One region of the Pseudomonas sp. FW306-02-D09B genome, then DNA from elsewhere that is predicted to be linked to it. Evidence: predicted binding sites of a transcription regulator. Region 1 holds the regulator's gene; the other holds the start of a gene.

Evidence for each region. Region 1 encodes sigma-54, which starts transcription at its own class of promoters, with help from an activator protein. Its sites were predicted from a motif close to ANTGGCATNNANNTTGCTNT; they were not measured.
Region 2: a site for sigma-54 is predicted at 2,747-2,766, ahead of AC3WK5_RS06505 (pilin). Genes of this name have one in related genera too.

The regions. Positions count from the first base shown of each region.
Region 1 is NZ_JBYSXY010000018.1:46,837-53,913, reverse strand. It holds gene pmbA (metalloprotease PmbA) at 1-1,203, shown strand, start outside; gene AC3WK5_RS24675 (HPr family phosphocarrier protein) at 1,435-1,707, opposite strand; gene rapZ (RNase adapter RapZ) at 1,723-2,580, opposite strand; gene ptsN (PTS IIA-like nitrogen regulatory protein PtsN) at 2,583-3,047, opposite strand; gene hpf (ribosome hibernation-promoting factor, HPF/YfiA family) at 3,060-3,368, opposite strand; gene AC3WK5_RS24655 (RNA polymerase factor sigma-54) at 3,478-4,971, opposite strand; gene lptB (LPS export ABC transporter ATP-binding protein) at 5,153-5,878, opposite strand; gene lptA (lipopolysaccharide transport periplasmic protein LptA) at 5,878-6,423, opposite strand; gene lptC (LPS export ABC transporter periplasmic protein LptC) at 6,410-6,982, opposite strand; gene AC3WK5_RS24635 (KdsC family phosphatase) at 6,990-7,077, opposite strand, start outside.
Region 2 is NZ_JBYSXY010000002.1:491,049-498,125, reverse strand. It holds gene AC3WK5_RS06520 (DUF748 domain-containing protein) at 1-1,204, shown strand, start outside; gene AC3WK5_RS06515 (DUF2845 domain-containing protein) at 1,207-1,506, shown strand; gene AC3WK5_RS06510 (BON domain-containing protein) at 1,655-2,011, opposite strand; gene AC3WK5_RS06505 (pilin) at 2,289-2,699, opposite strand; gene pilB (type IV-A pilus assembly ATPase PilB) at 2,926-4,626, shown strand; gene AC3WK5_RS06495 (type II secretion system F family protein) at 4,630-5,847, shown strand; gene AC3WK5_RS06490 (prepilin peptidase) at 5,850-6,722, shown strand; gene coaE (dephospho-CoA kinase) at 6,719-7,077, shown strand, end outside.

The DNA of each region.
Region 1 (7,077 bases):
CGTCAGCGGGAAGTTGAAACCGTTGAGTTCAACCGTGACCAGGGTTTTGGCATTACCTTGTATGTTGGCCAGCGCAAAGGCTCGGCCAGCACCTCGGCCAGTGGCCCGGAGGCCATTCGCGAAACCGTCGCCGCGGCCTTGGCCATCGCCAAGCACACCTCCGAAGACGAACACTCGGGCCTGGCCGACGCCGCGCTGATGGCCAAGGACTTGCCGGACTTCGACCTGTTCCATGAATGGGACATCACCCCTGAGCAAGCGATCGAGCGGGCGCTGGCCTGTGAAGCGGCGGCATTCGCCACCGACAGCCGGATCAAGAACGCCGATGGCACCACCTTGAGCACTCACCAGGGCTGCCGCGTCTATGGCAACAGCCATGGCTTTATCGGTGGTTATGCGTCGACGCGTCACAGCCTGAGTTGCGTGATGATCGCCGAAGCTGACGGTCAGATGCAGCGCGATTACTGGTATGACGTTAATCGCCAGGGCAATCTGCTGGCCGATCCGCTGAGCATCGGTCAACGTGCGGCGCAACGTGCAGCCAGCCGCTTGGGTGCACGTCCGGTACCGACCTGCGAAGTGCCGGTGCTGTTTTCCGCGGAACTGGCGGGTGGTTTGTTCGGCAGTTTCCTCGGCGCAATTTCGGGCGGCAATCTGTACCGCAAGTCGTCGTTCCTTGAAGGTGCACTGGGCCAGAAACTGTTCCCTGAATGGCTGACTATCGATGAGCGTCCGCATCTGATGCGCGCCTTGGGCAGTTCGGCATTCGATGGCGATGGTCTGGCGACGTACGCCAAACCGTTCGTCGAGAAGGGCGAGTTGGTGTCTTATGTGCTCGGTACGTATTCTGGACGCAAACTTGGCATGCCAAGCACCGCCAACGCCGGTGGCGTGCACAATCTGTTCGTTACCCATGGCGATGAGGACCAGGCGGCGTTGTTACGGCGCATGGGGCGTGGCTTGCTGGTGACCGAATTGATGGGACAGGGTTTGAACATGGTCACCGGTGACTACTCTCGCGGCGCGGCGGGTTTCTGGGTCGAGAACGGTGAAATCCAGTTCGCGGTCCAGGAAGTGACTATTGCCGGCAACATGCGCGATATGTTCAAGCAGATCATTGCCGTGGGTAATGACCTGGAACTGCGCAGCAACATTCGCACCGGTTCAGTGTTGATCGAGCGGATGACGGTAGCGGGCAGCTAAGCGCTACCGCGATACAAAAAAAGCGCGCCACCCAATGGGTGGCGCGCTTTTTTATTGCCTGAAGCAAACCCTGTGGTGAGGGGGCTTGCTCCCGTTGGGGTGCGGAGCGGCCCTAAAGCCAGCCGCCGCGAGTATTCAGGTGGAATGCGATTGTTGGATTACGACCGCTTCGCGATCGAGCGGGAGCAAGCTCCCTCGCCACACAAGCTCGCTCGCCAAAAGGTTGTGTGTTTACTCGCCTTCGTCGAAGTAGTTGTTGATCAGCGCCACCAATGCGTCCATCGCTTCCTGCTCCTGCTCACCTTCAGTGCTCAGGTGGATCTTGGTGCCTTTGCCAGCCGCGAGCATCATCATGGCCATGATGCTTTTGCCGTCGACCATGGATTGCGGGGTGCGTCCGGCTCTGATCTGGCAGGGAAACTGACCCGCGACGCCAACGAATTTGGCGGAAGCACGGGCATGCAGACCCAGTTTGTTGATGATTTCAATTTCCAGAGCAGGCATCGCGGTGTGAATCCTTTAGCTAAGGTCGCGGTGGCGAACCTGGACGTTCTTCAGGGATTGTTGCAGGACCTGACCCAGGCGTTCGGTCAGGTAGACGGAGCGATGATGCCCGCCGGTGCAGCCAATGGCGATGGTGACGTAAGCGCGGTTGCTGGCGGCAAAGCGCGGTAGCCATTTGAGCAGGTAAGTGGAGATGTCCTGGAACATCTCTTCGACATCCGGTTGAGCTGCCAGGTACTCGGCAACCGGCTGGTCCAGCCCGGACTGACCGCGCAGTTCCGGCTTCCAGTATGGGTTCGGCAAGCAACGTACGTCGAACACCAGATCGGCATCCACCGGCATGCCCCGCTTGAAGCCGAAGGATTCCACCAGAAACGCAGTGCCCGGCTCTGGCTGGTTCAAGAGGCGCAACTTGATGGTATCGCGCAACTGATACAGGTTCAGATTGGTGGTGTTGACCTTGAGGTCCGCCAGGTCGGCAATCGGCCCCAGCAGATTGGTTTCGTCATCGATGGCTTCGGCCAGCGAGCGGTTGGCGCTGCTCAGCGGGTGGCGGCGACGGGTTTCCGAGAAACGCTTGAGCAAGGTTTCTTCGTCGGCGTCCAGGTACAGCACATCGCATTGAATGTGCCGGCTGCGCACTTCTTCCAGGAGTTCCGGGAAGCGTGACAGGTGGCTCGGCAGGTTGCGCGCATCGATGGAAACCGCAACCAGCGGTTGCGCCAGTTCGGTGTGAATCAGTGCGCGCTCGGCCAGTTCCGGTAACAGGCCGGCCGGCAGGTTGTCGATGCAGTAGTAACCGTTGTCCTCCAGTACATCGAGGGCGGTACTTTTACCTGAGCCAGAACGGCCGCTGACGATGATCAAGCGCATGATTAGTGACCGTTCTGCTCGTCGAGGACAACCTGATACAAGGCTTCATTACTTTTTGCGCTGCGCAGGCGATCACGGACTTCTTTACGATCAAGCATGCTGGCGATCTGGCGCAGCAGTTCCAGGTGCGCATCGGTAGCGGCTTGCGGGACCAGCAGAACGAATAGCAGGTCGACCGGAGCGCCGTCGATGGCGTCGAAATCTATAGGAGCGTCCAGGTGCATCAAGGCACTGATGGGCGACTCGCAACCTTTGAGGCGGCAGTGGGGGATGGCGATGCCGTTGCCAAAACCGGTGGAGCCGAGTTTTTCACGGGCGACCAGACTCTCGAAGACATCCTGCATGGCCAGACCCGGCACTTCGCGGGCGATCAGGTTGGCAATTTGTTCGAGGGCTTTCTTTTTACTGCCGCCCGGCACGTTCACCAAAGAACGGCCGGGGGTCAGGATGTTTTCAAGTCGGATCATGGGTTGGGAGTGTTAACGACCGGTCGCGCCCTGGAGGAGGCTCTGGGTCTTTTCCTTATGCTTTTTGAGTTGTTTATCCAGCTTGTCGGTCAGGGCGTCGATCGCGGCATACATGTCGTTATGCTCAGCGTTGGCGACCACTTCTCCACCGGGGATATGCAGCGTGGCTTCGATTTTCTGCAGCAGCTTCTCGACGGTCAACGTGACCTGCACATTGGTGATCTTGTCGAAATGCCTTTCTAATCGGTCGAGCTTTTCGCCGATGTAGATGCGCAGGGGTTCGGTCACTTCCAGTTGGTGTCCACTGATGTTGACTTGCATACAGCTTCTCCTTCGTTGCCAGTGCATAAGGCGGCAGGCTGGCTTGCCTGCCACTAGAGCGTGTCCGAAAAGCTTTCGAACACACCCTGGAACGCTATGGCGTAGCCCGTCACATCAACCGCTTGCGTTCGCTCGAAGGCGCGATCCCCAGGGACTCGCGGTACTTGGCGACGGTGCGGCGGGCCACCTGAATGCCTTGTGCCTCCAGTAAACCAGCGATCTTGCTGTCACTCAACGGCTTTTTCTGATTTTCCGCTGCAACCAGTTTTTTGATGATCGCGCGGATCGCTGTGGACGAGCATTCGCCGCCTTCAGAGGTGCTGACATGGCTGGAGAAAAAGTATTTCAGTTCATAAATACCGCGTGGGGTATGCATGAATTTTTGCGTGGTCACCCGTGAAATCGTCGACTCGTGCATGCCGACCGCTTCAGCGATGTCATGCAGGACCAAAGGCTTCATGGCCTCATCGCCGTACTCAAGGAAGCCGCGCTGGTGCTCGACGATCTGGGTAGCGACTTTCATCAGGGTTTCGTTGCGGCTTTGCAGGCTCTTGATGAACCAGCGCGCTTCCTGCAACTGATTGCGCATGAAGGTGTTGTCGGCGCTGGTGTCGGCGCGGCGGACAAAGCCGGCGTACTGCGGGTTGACGCGCAGGCGCGGAACCGACTCCTGGTTCAACTCCACCAGCCAGCGCTCGTTGTCTTTGCGCACGATGACGTCGGGAACGACGTACTCGGCTTCACTGGACTCGATTTGCGAGCCTGGACGCGGATTCAGGCTTTGCACCAGTTCGATGACCTGGCGTAGCTCATCTTCCTTGAGCTTCATGCGGCGCATCAGTTGGCTGTAGTCGCGGCTGCCCAGCAGGTCGATGTAATCGATGACGAGGCGCTTGGCCTCAGCCAGCCAAGGGGTCTTGGCGGGCAATTGACGCAGTTGCAGCGACAGGCATTCGCTGAGGTTGCGTGCGCCGATACCGGCCGGCTCGAATTGCTGGATGCGATGCAGGACGGCTTCGATCTCGTCGAGCTCGATGTCCAGTTCCGGATCGAAGGCTTCGAGGATTTCCTCGAGGGTTTCGTCCAGGTAGCCCTGATTGTTGATGCAATCGATCAGGGTCACCGCGATCAGTCGATCGGTGTCGGACATCGGCGCCAGGTTCAATTGCCAGAGCAGATGACTCTGCAGGCTTTCGCCGGCGGAAGTGCGAGTGGTGAAGTCCCATTCGTCGTCATCGTTGCTCGGCAGGCTGCTGGCGCTGGTCTGGTAAACGTCTTCCCAGGCGGTGTCGACCGGCAGTTCGTTAGGGATGCGCTCATTCCAGTCGCCTTCCTCGAGGTTATCTACCGTCGGCGCGGTTTCCTGGTAGGAGGGTTCCTGGATGTCGGTGTTGGGTTTCTGCTCGATATTGTCCGCCATCGGGTCGGCGTTATCGAAGTCGTCGCCTTCTTCCTGGCGTTCGAGCATTGGATTGGACTCCAGTGCCTCCTGGATTTCCTGTTGCAGGTCCAGGGTCGACAATTGGAGCAGGCGGATGGCCTGTTGCAGCTGCGGTGTCATCGTCAGCTGCTGGCCCATTCTCAAGACTAGCGATGGTTTCATGGCAGGGGCTTAACACCTTATTCGCCGGCGCACATGCGCCATCCACTACAGGGCGCCGGAGCGCCAAACATAAGCAAATTATATGCCTGAAACTGAAGTGTTTGCCTAGAGCGCTGTAACAATAAATACGTATAGTTTTATTGGGGCAAGCGCTCCGGCGACTGACCAGACACCTCAGTGCTTACAGGCGGAACTCATGGCCCAGATACACTTCCTTGACCAGGTCGTTGGCCAGGATGGTTTCGGCGTCGCCTTCGGCGATCAATTGACCGTCGTTGACGATGTAGGCGGTTTCGCAGATGTCCAGGGTTTCACGAACGTTGTGGTCCGTGATCAGCACGCCGATACCCTTGGCTTTGAGGTGATGAATGATCTGCTTGATGTCGCCCACCGAAATCGGGTCCACGCCGGCGAAAGGTTCGTCGAGCAGGATGAATTTCGGTGCCGTGGCCAGGGCGCGAGCGATTTCCACACGGCGACGTTCGCCACCGGAAAGGCTCATGCCGAGGTTGTCGCGGATGTGGTTGATGTGGAATTCCTGCAACAGGCTTTCCAGCTCTTTACGACGACCGGCCTTGTCGAGTTCCTTGCGGGTCTCGAGGATGGCCATGATGTTGTCGGCGACCGAAAGTTTGCGGAAGATCGACGCTTCTTGTGGCAGATAGCCGATACCCGCTCGTGCACGACCGTGCATTGGCTGGTGGCTGACGTCCAGGTCGTCGATCAGTACGCGACCCTGATCGGCCTGGACCAGGCCCACGATCATGTAGAAGCAGGTCGTCTTGCCGGCACCGTTCGGGCCAAGCAGGCCGACGATCTGGCCGCTGTCGATCGACAGGCTGACGTCACGCACGACCTGGCGGCTCTTGTAGCTCTTGGCCAGATGCTGGGCTTTCAGAGTTGCCATTACTGGGCCTTCTGCTCGTCGGTTTTCTTTTTCGGCTGGATAACCATATCGACCCGTGGGCGCGGCGCGGTGACCGAGGCACCGGTAGCGCGGCCTGCGTTAGCAACCTGCTTGACGGTGTCGTAGACGATTTTCTCGCCTTCGGTGGTGTTGCCTTCGTTGATCACCTTGGCGCGGTCGATCAGTACGATGCGGTTTTGCGCGGCATGGTACTGGATAGTCACCCCGTAGCCCTGGACGGGTTTCGTGTCGGTCGGCTTTTGCAACTGCTCGAAATACGCCAGGTTGCCCACCGAAGTCACGACATCGATGTCGCCGGCCTTGGTGCGGGTGATGGTCACGGTGTTGCCTTTGATGATCATCGAGCCCTGGGTAATGATCACGTCACCTTTGTAGGTGGCCACGCCATTCTTGTCGTCCAGCTGAGCATCGTCAGCCTGAATGCGAATGGGTTGCTGGCTATCGTTCGGCAGAGCCCAGGCGCTCACGCTTCCCAGTGCTGCGCCCAGACTGAGCAAAATAGGGAGAGTTTTAACGAGCCTCATACTGTCCTCTTACGTTCGATAGCAGGTGTATCCTGCTGTCTTTCAAATACGCTTTCATTCCGTTACCAGTCGATACACCACCAGCGCCGTCGATTCTAACGGCTTGCTGGGTCTGCGCATATTGCTGTTGCGGGAATACCGTCATACGACTACTGGTAATCAGCATCGGGCGGTTCTGCTCGTCCGTGCGTGCGATACGTACCGAGTCGATCAATTCAACTTCAGTGCCGCCTGAATTGACCTCGCCACGCTTGCTCTGGATGTGCCAGGGGTACGCGGTGCCCCGATACATGTTCAGGTCGGGGTTGGTCAGCAGGGTGATGTCGGTTGCTTTGACGTGCTCGACCTTGTCGGATGTCAGGTCATATTGCAATTTGCCATCGGGCAGGTACTGCACGCTGTGGGCGTTGATGGCGTAGTAGTCGATCTGGCTCTCGTCGACGTGCGCTACCGGCTTGTCGAGAAAGCGTTCCGGGCTGATGTTCCAGTAGCCAACGGCCGCGAGCAACGCGGCAATGACCCCGAAAAACACTATGTTGCGAATTTTCTTGCTCAGCATAAGTGGCTCACAGGTACGCGGCATTAGCCGCTTCAAGGTTGCCCTGGGCACGCAGGATCAGCTCACAGAACTCGCGAGCGGCACCTTCGCCGCCA
Region 2 (7,077 bases), on a different contig from region 1:
ACTGGGTATCCACATCGGCGCGATTGCGATCAACGACGGCTCGGCGAACTTCGCCGACTTCAGCCTGACACCGAACTTCGCCACCGCCATTCAACAGCTCAACGGCCAGATCGGCACCATCGACAGCCGCCAGGTCAAACCTGCCGCCGTCGACATCAAGGGCAAAGTCGACCGCTACGCCCCGGTGACCATCAAGGGCAGCGTCACCCCGTTCGACCCGATGACCGCGCTGGATATCGCCACCAGTTTCAAACGCGTCGAACTGACCACCCTGACCCCCTACTCCGGCAAATTTGCCGGTTACCGGATCCGCAAGGGCCGGCTCAATCTCGACCTGCACTACCAGATCGTCAAAGGCCAGTTGAAAGCCGAAAACAAAGTGGTGGTGGAGCAACTGCAACTGGGCGAAAAAGTCGACAGCCCGGACGCCGTGAGCTTGCCGCTGAAACTGGCCATCGCCTTGCTCAAGGACAGCGATGGCAAAATTTCCATTGATCTGCCGATAACAGGCGATCTGAACAACCCGCAATTCAGCATCATGCCGATCATCTGGCAAACCCTGCGCAACCTGATCGTGCGCGCGGCCGAGGCCCCCTTCAAGCTCATTGGCGGGCTGGTCAACGGCAGTGGGGCCGAGGACCTGGGCAGCGTGTCGTTCGCACCCGGTTCAAGTGAGCTGAGCAAGAACGCCGAGTCGGCACTCGATACCCTGGCCAAAGCGCTCAAGGAACGTCCGGCCCTGCGCCTGGAAATCGAAGGCACCGCCGCTGAGAAGAGCGATGGCCCCTTGATTGCCGAACAGCGACTGGAACGTGAATACCAGTACAACTACTACAAAATGCTCCAGCGTCGCGGCGACAAAGTCCCTGCGCAAGCTTCGTTGCTGGCAGTCCCGGACAGCGAAAAAGGCCCGCTGCTCGAAGCCATTTACCGCACACGCCTGAAAACCCAGCCACCGGCCGAATGGACGCAACTGGGCAAAGCAGAGCGCACCGCCAAACTGCGTGAAGGCGTGATCAAGTTCTGGTCTTCAGACACCGCGCTGCTGCGCCAACTGGGTCAGGATCGCGCCAGCACCATCAAGGACTACCTGGTCGACAAAGCCCAGCTCGCCGATGACCGGGTGTATTTCGTTGACGCTAACCTGGGCGAAGCCGAAAGCGATGGCCGAGTCGTCACGCCCATGCACCTGGATGCGGAGTAAGCATGAATAGCCGATTGCTGATCAGCCTGGCACTGGCGTTCTTCGCCAGCCAGGTGCAAGCCCAGACCGATACCTTGCGCTGCGGCAGTCAGTTGATCAGCGTCGGCGATCGCACCAGTGAAGTGCTGCACAAATGTGGCGAGCCGGTTGCACGTGATGCGTTGGGCTACAAACGCAGCGCCAATCGCCGGGAAGAAGTCCCGGTTGAGGAATGGACCTACGGTCCGAACAGCGGCATGTACCAATACCTGCGCTTTGAAGGCAACCGCCTCGTACGGATCACCAGCAAACGCGGAAGCTGAAGTTACGACTATCCAATGTGGGAGCGGGCTTGCTCGCGAAGGCGGACTGACATTCAACATTGATGCTGAATGTTATGGCCCCTTCGCGAGCAAGCCCGCTCCCACATTGGTTCTACAGCGCTCTCAAGATTCCCTTAAACCCTGGTTCTTACTGGGCCAACAGGCCATCCGCCGATACGGCTTTGACGCCTTTGATTTTCTTGGTGATAGCGACGGCCATTTCTTTCTGAGACTGGGTAATGGCTACTTTCGACGATAGAGAAACGACGCCTTTGTTGGTTTCGACTTTGATGTCGGTGCCAGGAATCCCCTTCTCGGTGACCAGATCGCTTTTCACTTTAGTGGTGATCCAGGTATCGGAAGTGGCTTCCTCGGCCTTGGTCATTTCACCGGCAGCCACCACCATCGGCGACTGTGTGGCTTGAGTGGTCTGCGCAAATGCAGCGTTGGCCATGGTCAGGGTCAGAGCGGTTGCAGCGGCGGCAGCGATAGCGAACGTCTTCATACGAGTAACTCCTGTTCTTCCAGAAAGTCTGCTGCATGCCTTCTCAGCAGGGTTAACAGAGACAGTGCGAAGGCCGTGCCAACTAGAGACAGCTAAATAAACCAATAAAAATCAATGCGTTATAAAAAAACCAAATAACTGGAGTCATGCAAAATGCATGACCCGGGCGTTGTTGACATGCAAGTTGCGGGTTTTATCGAATTACCGCGATGCCATCGAGCGGTCGAGAAAATGCCTCGCGTCCGTAGAGGCGAGGCATTGAGGCTTCGATACAGGATCAGACGCCAGTGCAACCCTTGGGCGCGTAGTCCTGCAATACAGTGGTCGCGCAAGACCAGCCACCGGCCAGTGTCCGCGAGAGCGTGATGGTTTTGCTGAGGACAGGCCCTGGCGCATTGAGAATCGTGCAAGCAATGGTACCCACACCCGTGGATGCAGTACCCGATGCCGTGATAGTGCAGTTACCGGTAGTTGCCGTGCCACCGATCAGCGCCAGTGTCGGGTCGGTGCCCTGATTGATAATGTCTTCAAACGGCACCTTCAGTGCTGAAATTTCCGCCAGCCCCGCGGTGACCTTCGCCCGCGCCTGATACTTGGAATACAGCGGCAATGCGAACGTCGCCAGAATGCCGATGATCGCCACCACGATCAGCAGCTCGATGAGGGTAAAACCTTTTTGATTATTCATAGAACAGGCTCCATGCATGAGGCGAAATCTCATGTCCTGAACCAGTCAAAGCACAGCACATGCCAACCCCTGCGCCCCCGGCTTACAGGGTGTCAGATCGGCAAAAGCCCGGCACATACCCCGAAGAACCGCACTATCTGACACTTTTTGTCACCTCAAGAGCGCTGGTGAGGTTCCATCCGTTGACTAGGCTATAAGTCTTGAACGGTCTGTGCCTGGTAATCGAATGAATGACATCGCCCTCAGCGGTCTGGCCAAGCAATTGGTTCTGGCCGAACTGCTCACTGACAAAAGCGCGCAACAGGCGTATCAGCAAGCTCAACGCAATCGCGTTTCCCTGGTCAGCTATCTGGTACAGAACAAAATGGTGAGCAGTCGCCAGGTTGGGGAAATTGCCTCAGAGCATTTCGGCGTCGCCTTCCTCGACCTCAACTGTCTCGACAAAGACTCCCAGCCCAAAGACCTGGTCAGTGAAAAGCTGATTCGCCAGCACCACGCCCTGCCACTCTGGCGGCGCGGCAACAAACTGTTCGTGGGCATTTCCGACCCGAGCAATCAGCAGGCGATCAACGATATCCAGTTCAGCACCGGGCTCACCACCGAAGCGATCCTGGTCGAAGACGACAAGCTCAGCGACGCCATCGAGAAATTCTTCGACAGCCACAGCACGGGCCTGGAAGACATGGCCGATATCGACCTCGGGGACCCGGACATCGAAGCCGTCGACGACCAGCGCCAGGACGCTGTCACCGGCCAGGACTCCGACGATGCCCCGGTGGTGCGCTTCGTCAACAAGATGCTGCTGGACGCGATCAAGGGCGGCTCCTCGGACCTGCATTTCGAGCCCTACGAAAAAATCTATCGGGTGCGGGTACGGACCGACGGCATGCTGCGCGAAGTCGCCAGACCGCCGACTCAATTGGCCAACCGCATCGCTGCCCGTCTCAAGGTGATGGCCAGCCTGGACATTTCGGAACGTCGAAAACCCCAGGACGGGCGGCTCAAGATGCACCTGTCGAAAAGCAAATCCATCGATTTTCGGGTCAACACCCTGCCAACGTTGTGGGGCGAAAAAGTCGTGATCCGGATTCTCGACCCCTCCAGTGCACAGATGGGCATCGACGCGCTGGGTTACGAGCCCGATCAAAAAGACCTGTATATGGCGGCGCTCAAGCAACCTCAAGGGCTGATTCTGGTCACCGGACCGACCGGCTCGGGGAAAACCGTGTCGCTGTACACCGGGTTGAATATCCTCAACACCGTCGACATCAACATCTCCACCGCCGAAGACCCGGTGGAAATCAACATGGAAGGCATCAACCAGGTCAACGTCAATCCCAGGCAGGGCCTGGACTTCGCTCAGGCGTTGCGCTCATTTCTGCGCCAGGACCCGGACGTGATCATGGTCGGCGAGATCCGCGATCTGGAAACCGCCGAAATCGCGATCAAGGCTGCGCAAACCGGCCACCTGGTGCTTTCCACCCTGCACACCAACAGCGCAGCTGAAACCCTGACCCGGCTGCACAACATGGGCATCCCGGGGTTCAACATCGCCACGGCCGTGCACCTGATCATTGCCCAGCGCCTGGCCCGCAAGCTGTGCCCCCACTGCAAAAAAAACCTCTCGATTCCCGACGAAACTCTGATCAAGGAAGGCTTCCCACGGGAACGCATCGGCTCCTTCACGATCTACGAACCCGTCGGTTGCGATCTCTGCAACAACGGCTACAAAGGGCGAGTCGGTATCTATGAAGTGGTGAAAAACACCCCGCAGCTGCAACGACTGATCATGGCTGAAGGCAACTCTCTGGAAATCGATACGCAGATGCGCAAGGACGGCTTCAACGACCTGCGCACCTCGGGCTTGCTCAAGGCCATGCAGGGCATCACCAGCCTCGAAGAAATCAACCGGGTCACCAAGGATTGAGTCATGGCGGTCAAAGCAATCAAGGTCAGCGTCTACGCCTGGGAAGGCACCGACAGGAAAGGCAGCAAGGTAACCGGCGAGCTGAGCGGTCATAACCCGGCCTTGATCAAGGCGCAGCTACGCAAACAAGGGATCAACCCGGGCAAAGTACGGAAAAAAACCGCTTCGCTGTTCAACCTCGGCAACCGTATCAAGGCGCTGGACATTGCTCTCTTCACCCGGCAAATGGCGACCATGATGAAAGCCGGTGTGCCACTGCTGCAGTCGTTCGACATCATCGGCGAAGGCTTCGACAACCCGAACATGCGCAAGCTGGTGGACGAGGTGAAACAGGAAGTCGCCGCCGGCAACAGCTTCGCCACCGCACTGCGGAAAAAGCCGCAGTACTTCGATGAGCTCTACTGCAATCTGGTCGACGCAGGCGAGCAGGCCGGCGCGCTCGACACGCTGCTGGAGCGGATTGCGACCTACAAGGAGAAAAGCGAAAGCCTCAAGGCCAAGATCAAAAAAGCCATGACCTATCCGCTGGCCGTGGTCTTTGTCGCAATCATCGTCACCGGCATTCTGCTGGTCAAAGTGGTCCCGCAATTTCAGTCGGTGTTTTCCGGATTTGGTGCAGAACTCCCGGCCTTTACCCTGATGGTGATCGGTCTGTCCGAGTTCATGCAGGCGTGGTGGTGGCTGTTACTCGGCGGCCTGATCATCGGGGCCCTGAGCTTTCGCCATGCGCTCAAGCGCTCGCAACGCTTTTGCGACTGGCTGGATGCCAAACTGCTGAAAATGCCGATACTCGGCGCACTGCTCTACAAATCGGCGGTGGCGCGCTTTGCCCGTACCCTGTCGACCACCTTCGCCGCAGGCGTCCCCCTGGTCGAAGCTCTGGATTCGGTAGCAGGTGCTACTGGCAATATCGTGTTCAAACGGGCGGTTCTGCGCATCAAACAGGATGTCTCCACCGGCATGCAATTGAACTTCTCGATGCGCACCAGCAGGATTTTCCCCAACATGGCGATTCAAATGGCCGCCATTGGCGAGGAGTCTGGCGCACTCGACGATATGCTCGACAAAGTTGCGATCTACTATGAAGCTGAAGTCGACAATATGGTCGACAGCCTGACCAGCCTGTTGGAGCCGTTCATCATGGTGGTGCTCGGCGTCATTGTCGGCGGGCTGGTGGTTGCCATGTACCTGCCCATTTTCCAACTCGGTTCAGCGATTTGAACATGCCCTTGAGTGAATTCATGGCCGGTTACCCACTGGCATTCGTTGTCAGTGCGCTAGTGCTTGGGCTGGTGATCGGTAGTTTTCTCAACGTGGTGGTCTGGCGCCTGCCGAAAATGCTTGAGGGCGACTGGCGGCAACAAGCCCTGGATGTACTGGGTTTACCCCCTGAAGCACCGGGCCCGACCTACAACCTGATGTTGCCGCATTCACACTGCCCGCAGTGCGCCCATCGAATCCGCGTCTGGGAGAACATTCCGCTGCTCAGTTACCTGGCACTGCGCGGCCGGTGCTCGAATTGCAAAGCACCGATCAGCGCCCGCTACCCCTTGACCGAACTGGCCTGCGGCGTGCTCTCGGCGTTTGTCGCCTGGCACTTCGGCTTCGGTTGGACAGCTGCGTGGGTGCTGGTCCTGAGTTGGGGGTTATTGGCGATGTGCCTGATCGACGCCGACCACCAATTGCTGCCGGATGTGCTGGTGTTGCCGTTGTTGTGGCTGGGTCTGATCGTCAACAGCTTCGAGCTTTTCGTGCCTTTGCAGGCGGCGATGTGGGGGGCGGTAGCCGGCTACCTGCTGCTGTGGTCGGTGTATTGGCTGTTCAAGCTGATGACTGGCAAGGAAGGTATCGGTCACGGCGACTTCAAGCTCCTGGCGCTGCTCGGTGCCTGGGGCGGTTGGCAGATTCTGCCGCTGACGGTCCTGCTTTCATCGCTGGTGGGTGCTGTGGGGGGAGTGATTTTACTGCGCCTGAAAGACGCCAACACCTCGACGCCGATCCCCTTCGGACCCTATCTGGCAATTGCCGGCTGGATTGCCTTGCTCTGGGGTGGTCAAATAACCGGCTTCTATTGGCAGTTTGTCGGTTTCAAATGAATACCCCTGTGGAAAAACCCTGGATTCTCGGCCTGACCGGTGGCATCGGCAGCGGCAAAAGCGCGGCGGCCCAGCACTTCATCGATCTGGGTGTGCACGCGGTGGATGCCGATCATGCCGCGCGCTGGGTGGTCGAACCCGGTCGCCCGGCGCTGGCGCAGATTGCCGAGCACTTCGGTGTCGGCGTGCTGCAAGTCGATGGCCAATTGAATCGCGCGGCACTGCGCAAGCTGATCTTTGAAGTCCCCGAAGAACGCCGCTGGCTCGAAGCGTTGCTGCATCCGCTGATCGCTCAGGAAATCGCCGCGCACCTGGCACGCGCACAATCACCTTATGCGATTCTGGTGTCGCCGCT